2 regions of the Arthrobacter sp. TB 23 genome follow, and region 2 is predicted to be linked to the other one. Evidence: predicted binding sites of a transcription regulator. Region 2 holds the regulator's gene; the other holds the start of a gene.

What was found. The regulator HrcA, encoded in region 2, represses chaperone genes, less so after heat shock. The targets are predictions, from matches to a motif close to TTNGCACTCGNNNNNNNCGAGTGCNAA.
Region 1: groES (co-chaperone GroES) is a predicted target of HrcA. The motif match lies at 4,739-4,765, and genes of this name have one in related genera.

Annotation. Positions count from the first base shown of each region.
Region 1 is NZ_ALPM01000021.1:103,830-111,479, reverse strand. Features, by position in the region: gene B384_RS17480 (ABC transporter ATP-binding protein) at 1-711, opposite strand, end outside; gene guaB (IMP dehydrogenase) at 767-2,293, opposite strand; gene groL (chaperonin GroEL) at 2,573-4,180, opposite strand; gene groES (co-chaperone GroES) at 4,301-4,597, opposite strand; gene B384_RS0102500 (peptide chain release factor 3) at 5,050-6,675, shown strand; gene B384_RS0102495 (class I SAM-dependent methyltransferase) at 6,677-7,650, shown strand, end outside.
Region 2 is NZ_ALPM01000063.1:101,034-108,305, reverse strand. Features, by position in the region: partial or broken gene lepA (translation elongation factor 4) at 1-54, shown strand, start outside; gene hemW (radical SAM family heme chaperone HemW) at 57-1,286, shown strand; gene B384_RS0108950 (DUF4870 domain-containing protein) at 1,291-1,722, opposite strand; gene B384_RS0108945 (DUF3097 family protein) at 1,810-2,676, opposite strand; gene hrcA (heat-inducible transcriptional repressor HrcA) at 2,827-3,840, shown strand; gene dnaJ (molecular chaperone DnaJ) at 3,947-5,074, shown strand; gene B384_RS0108930 (16S rRNA (uracil(1498)-N(3))-methyltransferase) at 5,077-5,832, shown strand; gene B384_RS0108925 (GerMN domain-containing protein) at 5,923-6,876, opposite strand; partial or broken gene B384_RS18400 (PhoH family protein) at 7,219-7,272, shown strand, end outside.

The DNA.
Region 1 (7,650 bases), on a different contig from region 2:
CCTCATCTCGGCAATATGTTGCGGCCGAATCAGGTTCGTTTCGATCAGCCGACGCTGCCGGCGTGAATCCACCTGGGTATTCCAGTGGGCCATTTGTTCGCGGGATAGCTTGAACTGTAGGTAGACGCTCGGGATGATCGCGATCAGTACGATCAGTGCGACCCACCAGCTGACCAGCAGGAGCGCGCCGATGGCCAGGACCACCGAGGCTAGCTGGGTGAAGATCGCAGCGATCCGGTCGAGAACGCGCGCATAGGAATCCGAGAACCGTTTGGCCCGGTCGTACAGGTCAACGGTGTCCTTGTCGTCGTACCGCCAGAACTCGAGCGCGAGAAACCGTTCGTACATCAGGTCACCCACCACCGCTCCCACCCTGAAGCTCATGACCTGCTGGATATACCGGTCCACGCTGGTGAAGGCGCCCCAAAACAATCCCAGGCCGGCGGTGATCAGCACATAGAGCACCGCCTGCTGGCCGGCGTCGGGATTCCCGGCGTAGGCCTCGGCAAGCGCGGTCGTGGTCAGCGCGGCGAAATAGGTGGTCACCAGCGGGAGGACAGCAGCGATCAGCGACCCCACGACCTTCATGACGACGGCGCCCGGTGACGCTCTGAAGCTCACTCTCAGGACCTGCCCGACGGCGCGCGCGTAGGGTCTCAGGGAAAGCCTCGGTCGAGGGACCCGGGGTGGGCGGAGCTCATCATCTGTCATGGATCCTCACCGTTCTGCCGGGACCCATGCACGCTGCTGACCCGCGCCCGGTGCGTTACTTGCTGCCGTAGTTCGGAGCCTCGACGGTCATTTGGATGTCGTGGGGGTGCGACTCCTTCAAGCCGGCGGAAGTGATACGGACAAACTTGCCCTTTGCCTTCAGCTCTCCGATGGTGCGGGCACCCGTGTAGAACATGGTCTGACGCAGTCCCCCGACCAGTTGGTAGGCGACGGACTCGAGCGGTCCGCGGTAGGCAACGCGGCCTTCGACGCCTTCGGGGATCAGCTTGTCGTCCCCTGTGACGTCGGCCTGGAAGTAGCGGTCCTTCGAGTAGGACGTATTCTTTCCGCGGGTCTGCATGGCGCCGAGGGAACCCATGCCACGGTAGGTCTTGTACTGCTTGCCGTTCACGAAGATCAGTTCGCCAGGGGCTTCGGCCGAGCCGGCCAGCAGCGAGCCGAGCATGACGGTGTCGGCGCCGGCGACCAGCGCCTTGCCGATGTCGCCCGAGTACTGGAGTCCGCCGTCGGCGATCACGGGCACCCCTGCCGGGATGGCAGCCTTGGCTGATTCATAGATGGCGGTCACCTGGGGTACGCCAACGCCCGCCACCACTCGAGTGGTGCAGATGGATCCGGGGCCTACCCCGACCTTGATACCGTCGGCGCCGGCGTCGATCAGCGCCTGGGCGCCGTCCCGTGTTGCTGCCTGGCCACCGATGATGTCGACGTGAGCCACTGATCGTTCGGCTTTGAGCCGGGCAATCATCTCGAGGACACCGGCACTGTGCCCGTTGGCGGTGTCAACGAACAGGGCGTCAACTCCGGCGTCCACGAGGGCCATGGCGCGATCCCAGCCATCACCGAAGAAGCCGATAGCGGCGCCGACGCGCAGCCGGCCTTCGTCGTCCTTCGTGGAGAGCGGATACTGCTCGGCTTTTGTAAAGTCCTTAACAGTTATCAGTCCTCGAAGGATGCCTTCTCCGTCGACGAGCGGAAGCTTTTCAATTTTGTTCTTGGCCAGCAGCCCGATCGCGTCCTCACCACTGATTCCGACCTGCCCGGTCACCAGCGGCATGGGAGTCATGACCGCGCGCACCAGGCGGTGTGGCCACTCATGTTCGGAGACGAATCGGGTATCACGATTGGTGACGATGCCGAGCAGATGCCCGGCGTCGTCGACGACGGGAAGACCCGACACCCGATAGTGGCCGCATAGTTCGTCCAGCTCAGCAAGGGTGGCATCGGGTCCGATGGTGACCGGATGAGCGATCATGCCGGACTCGCTGCGCTTGACCCGGTCCACCTGCTCCGCCTGGTCCTGGATCGACAGGTTCCGGTGGATCACGCCGAGGCCGCCCTGGCGGGCCATTGCCACGGCCATGCGTGCCTCGGTGACGGTGTCCATTGCCGAGGACAACAGCGGGGTTTGAACGGTGATGCGCTTGGAAACGCGCGAACTGGTGTCAGCCTCGGACGGGATCACATCGGTGAGGCCGGGCAGGAGCAGGACGTCGTCGTACGTCAGGCCAACGAATCCGAATGGGTCATGGGTTTCGTTGCGCTGGGACGGCTGGGTCACTGCGTCGCCTCTTTCTCAGATGGTCTGTGGGTAGAAGCTGGCCGAGGGATATTCGAATTGCCAGACTCTCATCCTAAAACGATTGCCGGGTGCACCCTATTCCGGGAGCGTGCGATTCGACACAGCCCGGATCGATCAGGAATGGAGCAGAGCATCAATCTGGTGGGTTATCACTCGGTAGTAGGAGCTGGAGTGGATAGGGAGAACTGCCCACCAGATGGCAGCACCCCCGGTCCGAGGACCGGGGGTGCTGTCAGGTCTGTCTAGCCCTTGAGGGGACTAGTGGCTGTGACCTTCTTCGTCGTCGCTCTCTGGCTTCTCGACCACAAGTGTTTCGGTGGTGAGAATCAGGGCCGCGATCGAGGCCGCGTTCCGGAGTGCTGAACGGGTCACCTTGACGGGGTCGATGATGCCGGCGTCGATGAGGTTCTCGTAGTCACCGGTGACAGCGTTGAAGCCGTGTCCGGGCTCGAGTTCCTCGACGCGGTGCACCACAACGTAGCCTTCGTGGCCAGCGTTCTCAGCGATCCAGCGCAGTGGCTGGGCCAAGGCGCGTCGCACCAGGTTGATTGCGGTTGCGGCGTCGCCTTCGAGGGCGAGTACCGAGGCGTCAGTGTCCAGCGCCTTCGAGGCGTGGATCAGTGCGGCGCCGCCGCCGGCAACAATGCCCTCATCGAGAGCTGCACGTGTCGCTGACACGGCGTCCTCAATGCGGTGCTTCTTTTCCTTGAGCTCAACCTCGGTGGCTGCGCCAACCTTGATGACTCCGATGCCGCCGGCCAGCTTGGCCAGGCGTTCCTGAAGCTTCTCGCGGTCCCAATCAGAATCGGTGCGCTCAACCTCGGCACGGATCTGGGCTACGCGGTCCGCAACATCGGACTCGCTGCCGATGCCGTCAACGATCGTGGTGGTGTCCTTGGTAACGGTGATCCGGCGAGCGGAACCCAGCACCTCAAGGCCTACCTGGTCCAGCTTGAGGCCGAGGTCCGGTGAAACAACCTGGGCACCGGTCAGCGTGGCGATGTCCTGCAGCATTGCCTTGCGACGGTCGCCGAAGCCTGGCGCCTTGACGGCAACCACGTTCAGGGTGCCGCGGATCTTGTTGACTACCAGGGTGGACAACGCTTCGCCGTCAATATCCTCAGCAATGATGAAGAGGGGCTTGCCGGCCTGCAGCGCCTTCTCCAGCAGCGGCAGGAATTCCTGCAGCGAGGAGATTTTGCCGGAGTTGATCAGGATCAGTGCGTCTTCGAGCACTGCTTCCTGGCGTTCGGCGTCGGTGATGAAGTAGGGGCTGAGGAAGCCCTTGTCGAACTGCATGCCCTCGGTGAGCACGAGTTCGGTCTGGGTGCTGGAGGACTCCTCGATGGTGATAACGCCATCCTTGCCGACCTTCTCGAAGGCTTCAGCGATGAGCTCGCCGACCTCTGAGCTCTGGGCGGAGATGGAGGCGACGCTGGCGGTCTGCTGACCGACAACTTCGCGGGCATTCTCGAGCAGGCGGGCAGCAACGGCCTCGATGGAGACCTCAATGCCACGCTTCAGCTGCGATGGGGCAGCGCCGGCTGCGACATTCCGCAGGCCTTCGGTGACCAGTGCCTGTGCCAGCACCGTCGCGGTGGTGGTGCCGTCACCGGCGATGTCGTTGGTCTTGGTGGCCACTTCCTTGGCGAACTGAGCACCAAGGTTCTCGAACGGATCGTCCAGTTCGATTTCGCGGGCGATGGTCACGCCGTCGTTGGTGATGGTGGGGGCGCCCCACTTCTTGTCCAGCACGACGTTGCGGCCGCGGGGGCCGAGCGTCACCTTGACGGTGTCAGCCAACTTGTTGACTCCCGCTTCCAGTGCGCGGCGTGCAGCGTCGTCAAACTTCAACTGCTTTGCCATGATGTGTTCCTCTTCCATTGTGCAAATACTGCTTGTGAAAAACCTGGTGGTTCTTGGTACGTATTCACGCACCGACGAGAGAACCCCGGCCTGTGTGGCCGGGGTTCTCTCGAGTGAAAACTACTTAACGACGATCGCCAGAACGTCGCGGGCTGAGAGTACGAGGTACTCTGCGCCGGCGTGCTTGACTTCGGTTCCGCCGTACTTCGAGTAGATGACAATGTCGCCTTCGGCTACATCTACAGGCACGCGGTTTCCGTTATCGTCAACGCGGCCTGGGCCTACTGCAACAACTTCGCCCTCCTGGGGCTTTTCCTTGGCAGTATCCGGGATTACCAGACCCGAGGCAGTGGTCTGCTCGGCTTCCAGTGGGCGGACAACAATACGATCCTCAAGAGGCTTAATAGAGACCGGCACGCGGACCTCTCCTTCGCTTGGGTGACAAATGGAATTAAGGCCTTCGGATGGCGCTGACCGTCGTCGCGGTGCCGGCTCACGCTTCCCTGAAGGAGTTAGCACCCTCATGGTGAGAGTGCCAAGTCTGACTTTATGCATTGGTTAGCACTCGGTCAAGGCGAGTGCCAGATTGCGCTGCCAGCGCAGCCCGGTTTCCGACCGGTTTATCCCAGGGATTCGTTTCCAGGGGTGCAGCGGCCAGGCCAGCGACTACTGCAGCGAAGGCCGCCACGTGGACCCACTGGTTGAGCCCCCGCCGCAGCAGCAAGCCCCCGACCACAGCGAGTCCGGGCTGCCACTGAGCAACTGTGCTGCATCCGTGCTCCGACCGCGCTTCGACGCCGTTAGACTCCGCCCAGTAGACTGGGGAACTGGCCAGCAATGGCATTCCCACCACTTTCGAAAGCAGTTTCGTGACCCAGCAGGTACAGGCCTCCACCCAGCGCCACACTGGCATCGCCCAGGAGGCGTCCCGCCGTCGTACATTCGCCGTCATTTCTCACCCCGATGCCGGCAAATCGACCCTGACCGAAGCCTTGGCCCTTCACGCCCGCGTGATCGGCACGGCCGGTGCCACCAACGGCAAGGAGAACCGCCGGGAGACTGTATCCGACTGGATGCAGATGGAGAAGGACCGCGGCATTTCCATCAGCTCCACGGCGCTGCAGTTCTCCTACCGGGACACGGTCATCAACCTGCTGGACACCCCCGGCCACTCGGACTTCTCTGAGGACACGTACCGGGTGCTGGCCGCAGTGGACTGCGCGGTCATGCTGATCGACGCGGCAAAGGGCCTTGAGACCCAGACCATGAAGCTGTTCGAGGTCTGTCGGCAACGCAACATTCCCATCATCACGGTGATCAACAAATGGGACCGACCCGGGCTGGATGCTTTGGCACTCATGGACGAAATCACCGAGCGCACCGGGCTGATTCCGATGCCGCTGACCTGGGCCGTGGGTTTCGCCGGCGACTTCCGCGGCGTGTGGGACCTCAAGCGTGACGAGTTTGTTCGTTTCACCCGCAAGAACGCCGGTGCTTCCCTTGCCGTCGAAGAGCACCTGAGCCCAGCCGAAGCCTTGGCACAGGAGGGCGACGCCTGGACGGACGCCCTCGACGAAGCGTCGCTGGTCATCGAGTCGAACCAGCCGTTCGATCTGGAAAGCTTCCACGCCGGTACGGGCACCCCGGTGTTGTTCTCGTCAGCAGTTCTGAACTTTGGCGTCCAGCACATCCTGGACGCCCTGGTCGACCTGGCACCAGCCGCCGGTCCCCGCAAGGACGTCGACGGCAACCCCCGTCCGGTCGATGCTCCTTTCTCGGGATTTGTCTTCAAGGTCCAGGCCGGCATGAACCGCGCGCACCGCGACCACGTCGCATTCATCAGGGTCTGCTCCGGCGTGTTTGAACGCGGCATGGTGGTCACCCACGCCAACTCCGGCAAGACCTTCGCCACCAAGTACGCCCAGCAGCTCTTCGGCCGTGAACGAGAGGTGATTGACGAGGCCTGGCCGGGCGACGTCGTCGGGCTCGTCAATGCATCGGCGCTGCGGATGGGCGACAGCCTCTATATCGAGGAGCCGGTGGAGTTTCCGCCGATTCCCCTGTTCAGCCCCGAGCACTTCCGGGTGGCCAGATCCAAGGATGCCGGCCGCTTCAAGCAGTTCCGGCGCGGGATTGAACAGCTGGGCCATGAGGGAATCATTCAGGTGCTGCGCTCGGATCTTCGTGGCGATCAGGCACCGGTGCTGGCCGCCGTCGGGCCGATGCAGTTCGAGGTGGTGGCCGACCGGATGGAGCACGATTTCGGCGCACCGATGCGAATGGAGCCGCTCCCCTATTCGCTGGCCCGGCTCACCACCCACGACGCGCAGGCAGCCCTCAGCGCTATCCGTGGCACAGAGGTGCTGGTCCGGTCCGACGGCGAGTATCTGGCCCTGTTCAACGACATCTGGGCGCTGCGTCGGGTCGAGAAGAATTCCCCCGAGATATCGCTGAGCACCATCGGCACCGATGCCGGGGACGCCCGAGGCTACTGAGATGGCCTCCGACGCCGCGACTGACCTGATCGCGCCGCTCCTGACCCCTGCGGGCTGGGAACTGTTGAACTCCCTGGCTCCGTACAACGAAGCCGACACGATGCGCCTGAGCACCTCGCTGCGCCGGGCAGGGCACGACCCGGTGGTCATCTCGGCCGCTCTGACCCAGTCCCGGTTGCGATCCAAGGCGGAAACGAAGTTTGGGCCGTTCGCAGCCCGCATGCTGTTCACCGCCGCCGGTCTGGAACAGGCCACCCGCCTCGGTGTGGCTGCCCATCATGCTGAACGCTTTGTCACGGCTGGCCTCGAACGGGTCGCCGACCTGGGCTGCGGGATTGGTGCTGACGCGATCGCCCTGGCCAGCCTGGACCGCCGGGTCACTGCCGTGGAGATCGACGAGACGACCGCCGCCGCCGCAACCATGAACTTGATGCCCTGGCCCAATGCGACTGTGGTGGGTGGCGATGCGGAGTCGTTCGACCTCACCGGGTACGACGGCGTCTGGCTGGACCCCGCCCGCCGCACCACCAGCACCTCGGGCACCACCCGGATCTTTGACCCGGAGGCATTTTCCCCTCCCCTGTCCTTCGTCGAGCGGCTCGCCGACGAAGGGACCCCAGTCGGGGTGAAGCTAGGCCCGGGCATCCCCCACGAGGCGGTGCCCGCCGGGTGCGAGGCGCAGTGGGTGTCCGTCGATGGGGACGTCACCGAGGTGTCACTCTGGTTCAACTCCCTGAAGCGCCCCGACGTGCGCCGTTCCGCGCTGGTGATTAGCTCCCACGGTGCCGCGGAGCTCACCAGTGCAGCCGATTTCGACGACGGAACCCGCCCGCCGATCGGCGCCCCCGAAGGGTACCTGTACGAGCCGGACGGCGCGGTGATCCGCGCCGGGCTGGTGGCGGACGTCGCACGTCAACTGGATGGCCACCTGCTGGATCCGCGGATCGCGTACATCTGCGCCCCGAACCTGCAGGA
Region 2 (7,272 bases):
GCCTTCATCGCAGCACTCACCACCGACGAGTCCAAGGACAAGGTCAAGAAGTAGCAATGCCAGGTGCCCTCCCTCTTGGCTTGCCAGCGCCGGAAAGCGGCCTGCTGCCGGAGCAGGCCGCCATCGGCAGCGCCGACCGGAAGCTGGGGCTCTACGTCCACATCCCGTTCTGCGCCGTGCGCTGCGGCTACTGCGACTTCAACACCTACACGGCCACTGAACTGGGTGGGGGCGCATCGCAAGACCGCTATGCCGCAACGGTCAGCGCTGAACTGGACCTCGCAGCCGGTGTCCTGACCGCTTCCGGCACCGCGCCACGCCAGCTATCGACAGTGTTCTTCGGCGGCGGCACTCCCACCCTCCTCCCCGCAGCCGATCTGGCGACGGTGCTGCGCACCGCCGTCGGGCACTGGGGGCTCGCGCCAGGCGCTGAAGTCACCACGGAGGCCAACCCCGATTCGGTCACGCCCGAGTCACTTGCGGTGCTGGCGCAGGCGGGTTTCACCAGGGTGTCGTTCGGGATGCAGTCGGCTGTTCCGCACGTGCTGAAGGTACTGGACCGCACCCATGCGCCCGAACGGGTGCCACTGGCCGTGCAATGGGCGCGGGAAGCCGGGCTGCGCGTCAGCCTTGACCTGATCTACGGCACCCCGGGGGAGTCCGCAGCCGACTGGCAGCAGACCCTTGACGCGGCGCTGTCCTACGGTCCGGACCACGTCTCTGCCTACGCACTGATCATCGAGGACGGCACCAAACTTGCGGCCCGGATCCGCCGTGGCGAGGTGCCCGACATCGACGACGACGATCACGCCGAGAAGTACGCCCTGGCCGAACGCGCGATGGCAGCCGCCGGACTCGGATGGTACGAGGTAAGCAACTGGGCCCGCACACCTGCGGACGAGTGCAGGCATAATCTTGCCTACTGGCGTGGCGACGACTGGTGGGGAGCTGGTCCCGGCGCGCACTCGCATCTGGGCGGTGTGCGCTGGTGGAATGTGAAGCACCCGACCGCCTACGCCCAGCGCCTCTCAACCGGAGTGTCACCGGCCGCTGGCCGCGAAATCCTGGACGCGGAGACCCGCTACACCGAGGACGTGATGCTTCGCGCCAGGCTGCGCGAGGGTCTACCAACCCGGGTGCTGCACCCAGGGGGGCGGCTCGCCGTCGCCGGATTGATTGCTGATGAACTGATCGTTGCAGCGGAGGCCTTCGCCGGAACGATCACGCTCACTGGCAAGGGCCGGTTGCTCGCCGACGCGGTCGTCCGCAGGCTACTACCCGACTAGGTTCCTAACGGAAGAGCCGCAGGTTGAACGCGTACCGGTAGGGGCGGCCACGGTTGACCTGGATCCCGGCAATGACCGAGGATACGGCGATTGCCACCCAGATCAGGGCGTTGACGACGGCGAACATGCCGCCGACCGCTGGCAAGAGGGAGAGCAGCCAGGCCACGAACGCCAACACCGTCGGCGGGAAGGTGAAGTTGAACGCCTCCCGCGCTTCCTGGGCGGTGAAAGGTCCCCGGTTCTTGAAAATCAGCAGGATGAGCAGCGACGGAATGAAACCGAGGATTCCCCCGAAGTGCGACAGGGTTGCCCACTGCCGGTCTTCCGTCGCGGTCAGAGGCAAGGCATTCGCCGGGGCACCCTCAAAAGCGGATCGGGGCTGGCCGTGGCCGTCCTCGGATCCGTGGTTTCCGTGCTGGTCGGCGGGGTTAGACAACTGAACATCCTCTATTGCTTCGGGGCAGCCTTGATCAGGAGCCTTCCTATCTAGGATACTTCGTCGCCAGCAAACGTGCACTGGGGCTTAAATTGTCGCGTCGAAATCTCCGGGAGGGGTCAAAAAATCGATCACTTCTTCGACCCGCCCGAGCAGCGACGGCTCAAGGTCGGAGTAACTATTGACGCACCCCAGCAACCGCTTCCAGCCATGTGCCACCGCTGCCTTGTCGGCGTTCGGCCAGCCGAGACCGGCGAGTATTCCGGTCTTCCAGTCCTGGCCCCGTGGTACCACCGGCCACGCGGTGAGCCCGACGGCCGCCGGCTTGATTGCCTGCCACACATCGACATACGGGTGTCCCACCACCAGGACGTTGGCGGCGGCTCCCGGAACCTTCATGGCTTCCTGGGCGATGCGCTGTTCCTTCGACCCCGCTACCAGATGGTCGACGAGGATACCGAGCCGGCGGTTCGGTCCAGGACTAAAGGTGCGGATCATCCCGGCAAGGTCGTCAACGCCGTGCAGCGGCTCGACGACGATCCCCTCAAGACGCAGATCGTCGCCCCACACTTTTTCGATCAGCTCAGCATCGTGCTGTCCCTCCACCCAGATCCTGCTGGCCCGGGCGGTCCTCGCGCGGGCGCCCTCCACTTTGACCGATCCCGACGCCGTCACCTTGCGGGCTGGCGCTGGTGGTGCCAGCGCGGGTGCCACCACCTCAACGGGCCCGCCGTCGACGTGGAACCCGAACCCGAGCGGGAAAGTCTTGAGTCTGCCGCGCCGGTCCTCGAGCACCATGACGTGCATGCCACCAGATTTCTCCACCCGGACCACCGCGCCAACGTACCCGCTCCGCACATCCTCCAGAACCAGGCCCCGGCTGACCGGAACCTTTGGCAGGGAAACCTGGCGGGGGGCTGAGATGTCCTGGGCGCCCCATTCATAACTGGACAAAATTGTTGCTCACTTCCCGACTCGCCGCTGGACGGTCCGGCCAGGGATTTTCAATGCTAACAATCCCTTCGAACGTACTAGACTTGGCACTTGGGCGTGTCGAGTGCCAGATCTGCCGGAAGAGACAGTAAACGTGTGCGGAGGTGAAAAGTGAGCGAACCACGCAGACTCGAAGTGTTGCGTGCCATCGTCGAGGACTATGTGCATTCCCGCGAGCCTGTGGGCTCCAAAGCACTCGTGGAGCGGCATCAGCTGGGGGTATCATCGGCCACCATCCGTAATGATATGGCTGTCCTGGAAGAAGAGGGGCTGATCACCGCGCCCCACACCAGCTCGGGTCGCATCCCCACCGACAAGGGCTACCGACTGTTCGTCGACCAGATTTCCGAGGTCAAGCCTCTGTCTGCTGCCGAAAAGCGCGCCATCCAGGCGCTCCTGGAGGAGGCAGAGGATCTCGACGACGTCATGGACCGGACAGTGCGGCTGCTCTCCCACCTGACCAATCAGGTGGCGGTGGTCCAATACCCACATCTGGGTAGCGCAGCCGTCCGGCACCTGGAGTTCGTCCTACTGGCGCCCAACCAGGTTCTGGTGGTGCTCATAGCGACCAACGGAACAGTCCAGCAGCGGGTTGTCCCGCTGCCCGAACCGGTGCCCGAATCATCCCTCGCCGAGCTTCGGCAGCACTTCCTCGGTTCCGTCGCCGGCACCAAGCTGGCGTCCCTTCCGCAGGAACTCGCACTCGCCGTGGGAGCCCTGTCGTTCCAGCAGCGCAGGGCGGGCACCGTGCTGGCGCGGGCGCTCGAACAGTTGGCTGGCATCAACCGGGATGACCGGATTGTGATGGCTGGTACAGCCAACCTGGCCCGATCCACCGTAGACTTTCCTCTGAGCATCGGGCCGGTGCTCGAGGCCCTGGAGGAGCAGGTAGTAATGCTTCGCCTGCTTTCCGAAATGAAGCAGGATGCGTTTGGCGTCTCGGTGCGGATCGGCCGGGAGAACCCGCACGGCGGCCTCGCTGAAGCCTCGGTGATTGCCACCGGATACGGTCCCGACTCGTTGGCCAAGGTAGGAGTCCTTGGGCCAACCCGAATGGACTACCCGACGTCGATGTCGGCGGTGCGGGCGGTAGCCCGGTACCTATCGCGGATCCTGACGGACTAACCCTGACGTAACCGCATCAGCGAACTTGTTGTAGAAACAGTCGACCCCATACCGGCAGGGCACCAAGCCCTGCACCGGTCAGTGACATAGGAAGTGAAGTGCAGGAGTGAGTAATCACTATGAAGTCCTCGGTGTGAACCGCGATGCGAGCGGCGAGGAAATCAAGAAGGCCTACCGCAAGCTCGCGCGAAAGCTGCACCCGGACGTCAACTCCGGGCCGGATGCCTCTGAAGAGTTCAAATTGGTCACCCGTGCCTACGAGGTGCTCTCGGACCCGCAGAAACGGCGCGTGTATGACACGACCGGCAACGAGAACGGGACCGACAACGGATTCGGCGGCGGACACGCAGGGCCGGGCTTCGCCTTCCAGGACATCTTCGAAACATTCTTCGGTGGCGGTGGTGCCAGCGGCCCGCCGTCGCGCACCCGTCGCGGCCAGGACGCCCTGATCGCCGTGCGGATCGACCTGGTCGACGCAGTCTTCGGGATCAACAAAAAGATCGACGTCGATACCGCAGCAGTGTGTCCCACCTGCGACGGGTCCTGCTGCCAGCCCGGCACTTCCCCCCGAACCTGCGACATTTGCGGCGGGTCGGGTCAGGTGCAGCGTGCGGTGCGGTCCATTCTGGGCCAGGTCATGACCAGTGCCACGTGTGGCACCTGCCAGGGGTACGGCACAGTCATCCCGAACCCCTGTAACGAATGCAACGGCGACGGTCGGGTGCGTAGCCGTCGGAGCCTCACCATCAAGGTGCCCGCAGGCGTGTCGACCGGCACCCGCATTCAACTGGGGGGCCAGGGCGAGGCCGGTATGGCCGGCGGACCGCAGGGCGACCTCTATGTGGAGATCCGGGTTAACCCGGATCCCTCCTTCCTCCGTGAGGGTGACGACCTCCACGTCACCCTCAGCGTGCCGATGACCGCCGCCGCCCTGGGCACCACCGTGAACCTCGCCTCCTTCGACGGCGACCAGGAACTGGGGATCAAAGCAGGCACGCAGTCGGGCGAGATCGTGACTCTTCGCGGACTTGGCGTAACCCACCTCCGCGGGTACGGGCGTGGTGACCTCAAGGTGCACCTGAACGTCGAGACTCCGCGCAACGTTGACCAGGCGCAGGAAGAGCTGCTGCGCAAACTTGCCGAACTCCGCGGCGAGGAATTTGTTGAGGGTCAGCTGGCCAGCAGCGGTTCAGGGGTGTTCGCGAAGTTGCGGGAGCGGTTGGGTAATCTCTAGGGGTGAGCAACGCACTCTACTTCGGAGACCCTGAGGCGCTGGCTGCTGTCCTCCCCGGAGCCAGTTTCACCCTCACCGGGGCCGAGGCCCGGCACGCGGCGACCGTCAAACGGCTGGCAGCCGGCGAGACGATTGACGTCGCCGACGGCCGCGGGCGTAGAATCGTCGGCGTGGTCACGGCCAGCGCCGGGCAGGAAGTCACCCTCGAGGTGCGAACAGTGATTGACGAGCCGGCCCCCGCCTGCCGTCTCATCCTGGTGCAGGCACTGGCCAAGGGGGACCGGGATGAACTGGCGGTCGAGGCCGCCACTGAACTCGGCGTCGATGCGGTTATTCCCTGGCAGGCGGATCGAAGTATTGTCCGTTGGCGCGCCGACAAGGCGCTCAAAGGGCAGCGAAAATGGGAATCCACGGTGTGGGGAGCCGCCAAACAGTCACGGCGTGCCACCCTCCCCGAGGTGCTGCCATTGCACGACAGCGGGTCTCTGGCAGCCTGGCTTGCCGGCGTGGACCTCGCTCTGATCCTCCACGAGGACGCTGAAACTGGGGTTGGGGCACTGGTTGGGCCACAGGCCGACACCCCGCCCACCAGCATTGCAGTGGTGGTCGGCCCCGAGGGGGGCATCAGCGGGCAGGAGCTGGAGCTGTTCGTGTCGAACGGTGCGCATCCGGCCAGGCTCGGCGGCCAGGTGCTGCGCTCCTCCACCGCCGGACCCGCCGCCCTTGCGGTCCTGAGCCAACTGCTGGGCCGCTGGTAGCCGGTTCAGTTCCGTGCTCACCCGGGAATAAGGTCCCGTGCTCACCCGGGAATAGCAAGCCCCGGGAAGGAAAGCAGGAGGCTCAGCTGCCTACTGCACCGTGACGCGCTTGGTGTCGGTATCGAGTTCACGGTTCTCCTGGACGCCCTGCGGACGGTCGAAGACGCTGATCTCGTATTCACCGGGCACCAGGGCGATCGTGAACTCGAAGAGTCCGGGGGAACTGGCGCTGGCGTCCAGTCCCACCGTTCCAGTGCGGTACGATTCCAGCTCATCGCCGACCACCTCGTCGATCCGCCAGTGCAGGACCGCGTTCTCCGTCATTCCGCTGCCTGACACGGTGATCGTCGGCTGGTCGCGGACCGCCCCATGCTGGGGTTCGATGATCCAGATCGGAGCCATCAACGCCGAGTCCCGCTGCAACGGGCCACCGAGTTCGATGTGGCCGAAAGCATTGAACCCCGCCGCTCCGTCCACCAGGACGACGACGCGGCTGGGGTCACCGCCCGAGACCAGGCCCGCGTTGGCCGCCGCCGCTGTGGCTGTGTATACGAGCTGCTGGATGGCACGATAGGCGGCACCCTGGTCGAGCTGCGCATCGAAGGCCTCGGCCGAGATATCGACCGTAATAACGTTGTCGGGGGAGATTGATGCGCTGACAGACTCGGCGGGGGACCACGACCCAAAGTAGTCGGGATCGATTGGTGAGTTGGCGGTCATCGCCTGGACCGCCGCCGCGATTGGGTCACCACCGTTCCCGCCGTCCAGGAACTCCCGGTAGAGCTGGATGCTTCCGTCGTTGTCTCCCATCCAGTAGACGGGGAGCAGGTTGCGCAGGGTAGCGGATTCCGTCACTGCGGAGTGCTCTGCCGACGCTGGGCCAGCTGACGTGTTTGGTTGTCCAGAAAGCGAGGCCGTCGCATCATCGCCGGGGACCGGTGTGCAGCCACCCAGGCCCAGACCAGCGAGGACGATTAGCGCGGTGACCGAGAGAGCGCGTCCAGGCCGGCGCCGGGCAGCATCGCGTTGAAAGGACCACTCCATTCGCGTCCTGTCCTTTCGCTGTACCACTCGGCCGGATTGGTGCGCCGCCGAGTAATGCACTCAAAGCAACGTTTCCAGCTTCGCATATGGCAACAGGCCCCGAACGGGGTTTAGCCAAGTCGTCGCCGGACTGAGACAGGATTGAAACCGGGCCGTTGCCCAGATGAGATCATCTGCTTCCTGGGCGCGCGGAGACGCCGTAAAACCTCCGGTTCCGTCGACGGCGGAATCCGGCGGCCGGGGACGGCCGCCGGGCAGGGACGTAACGTAAGATTAGTCAAGGGGCGGTATGCCGTCACCAACCGATTCAAGGAGAGATGGAAGGCCGCGAGGGCCGATTATATGACCGATTCTTCAGTTGGCATCAGCGCAGTGGGCTTGGACACGAAGGTGGTC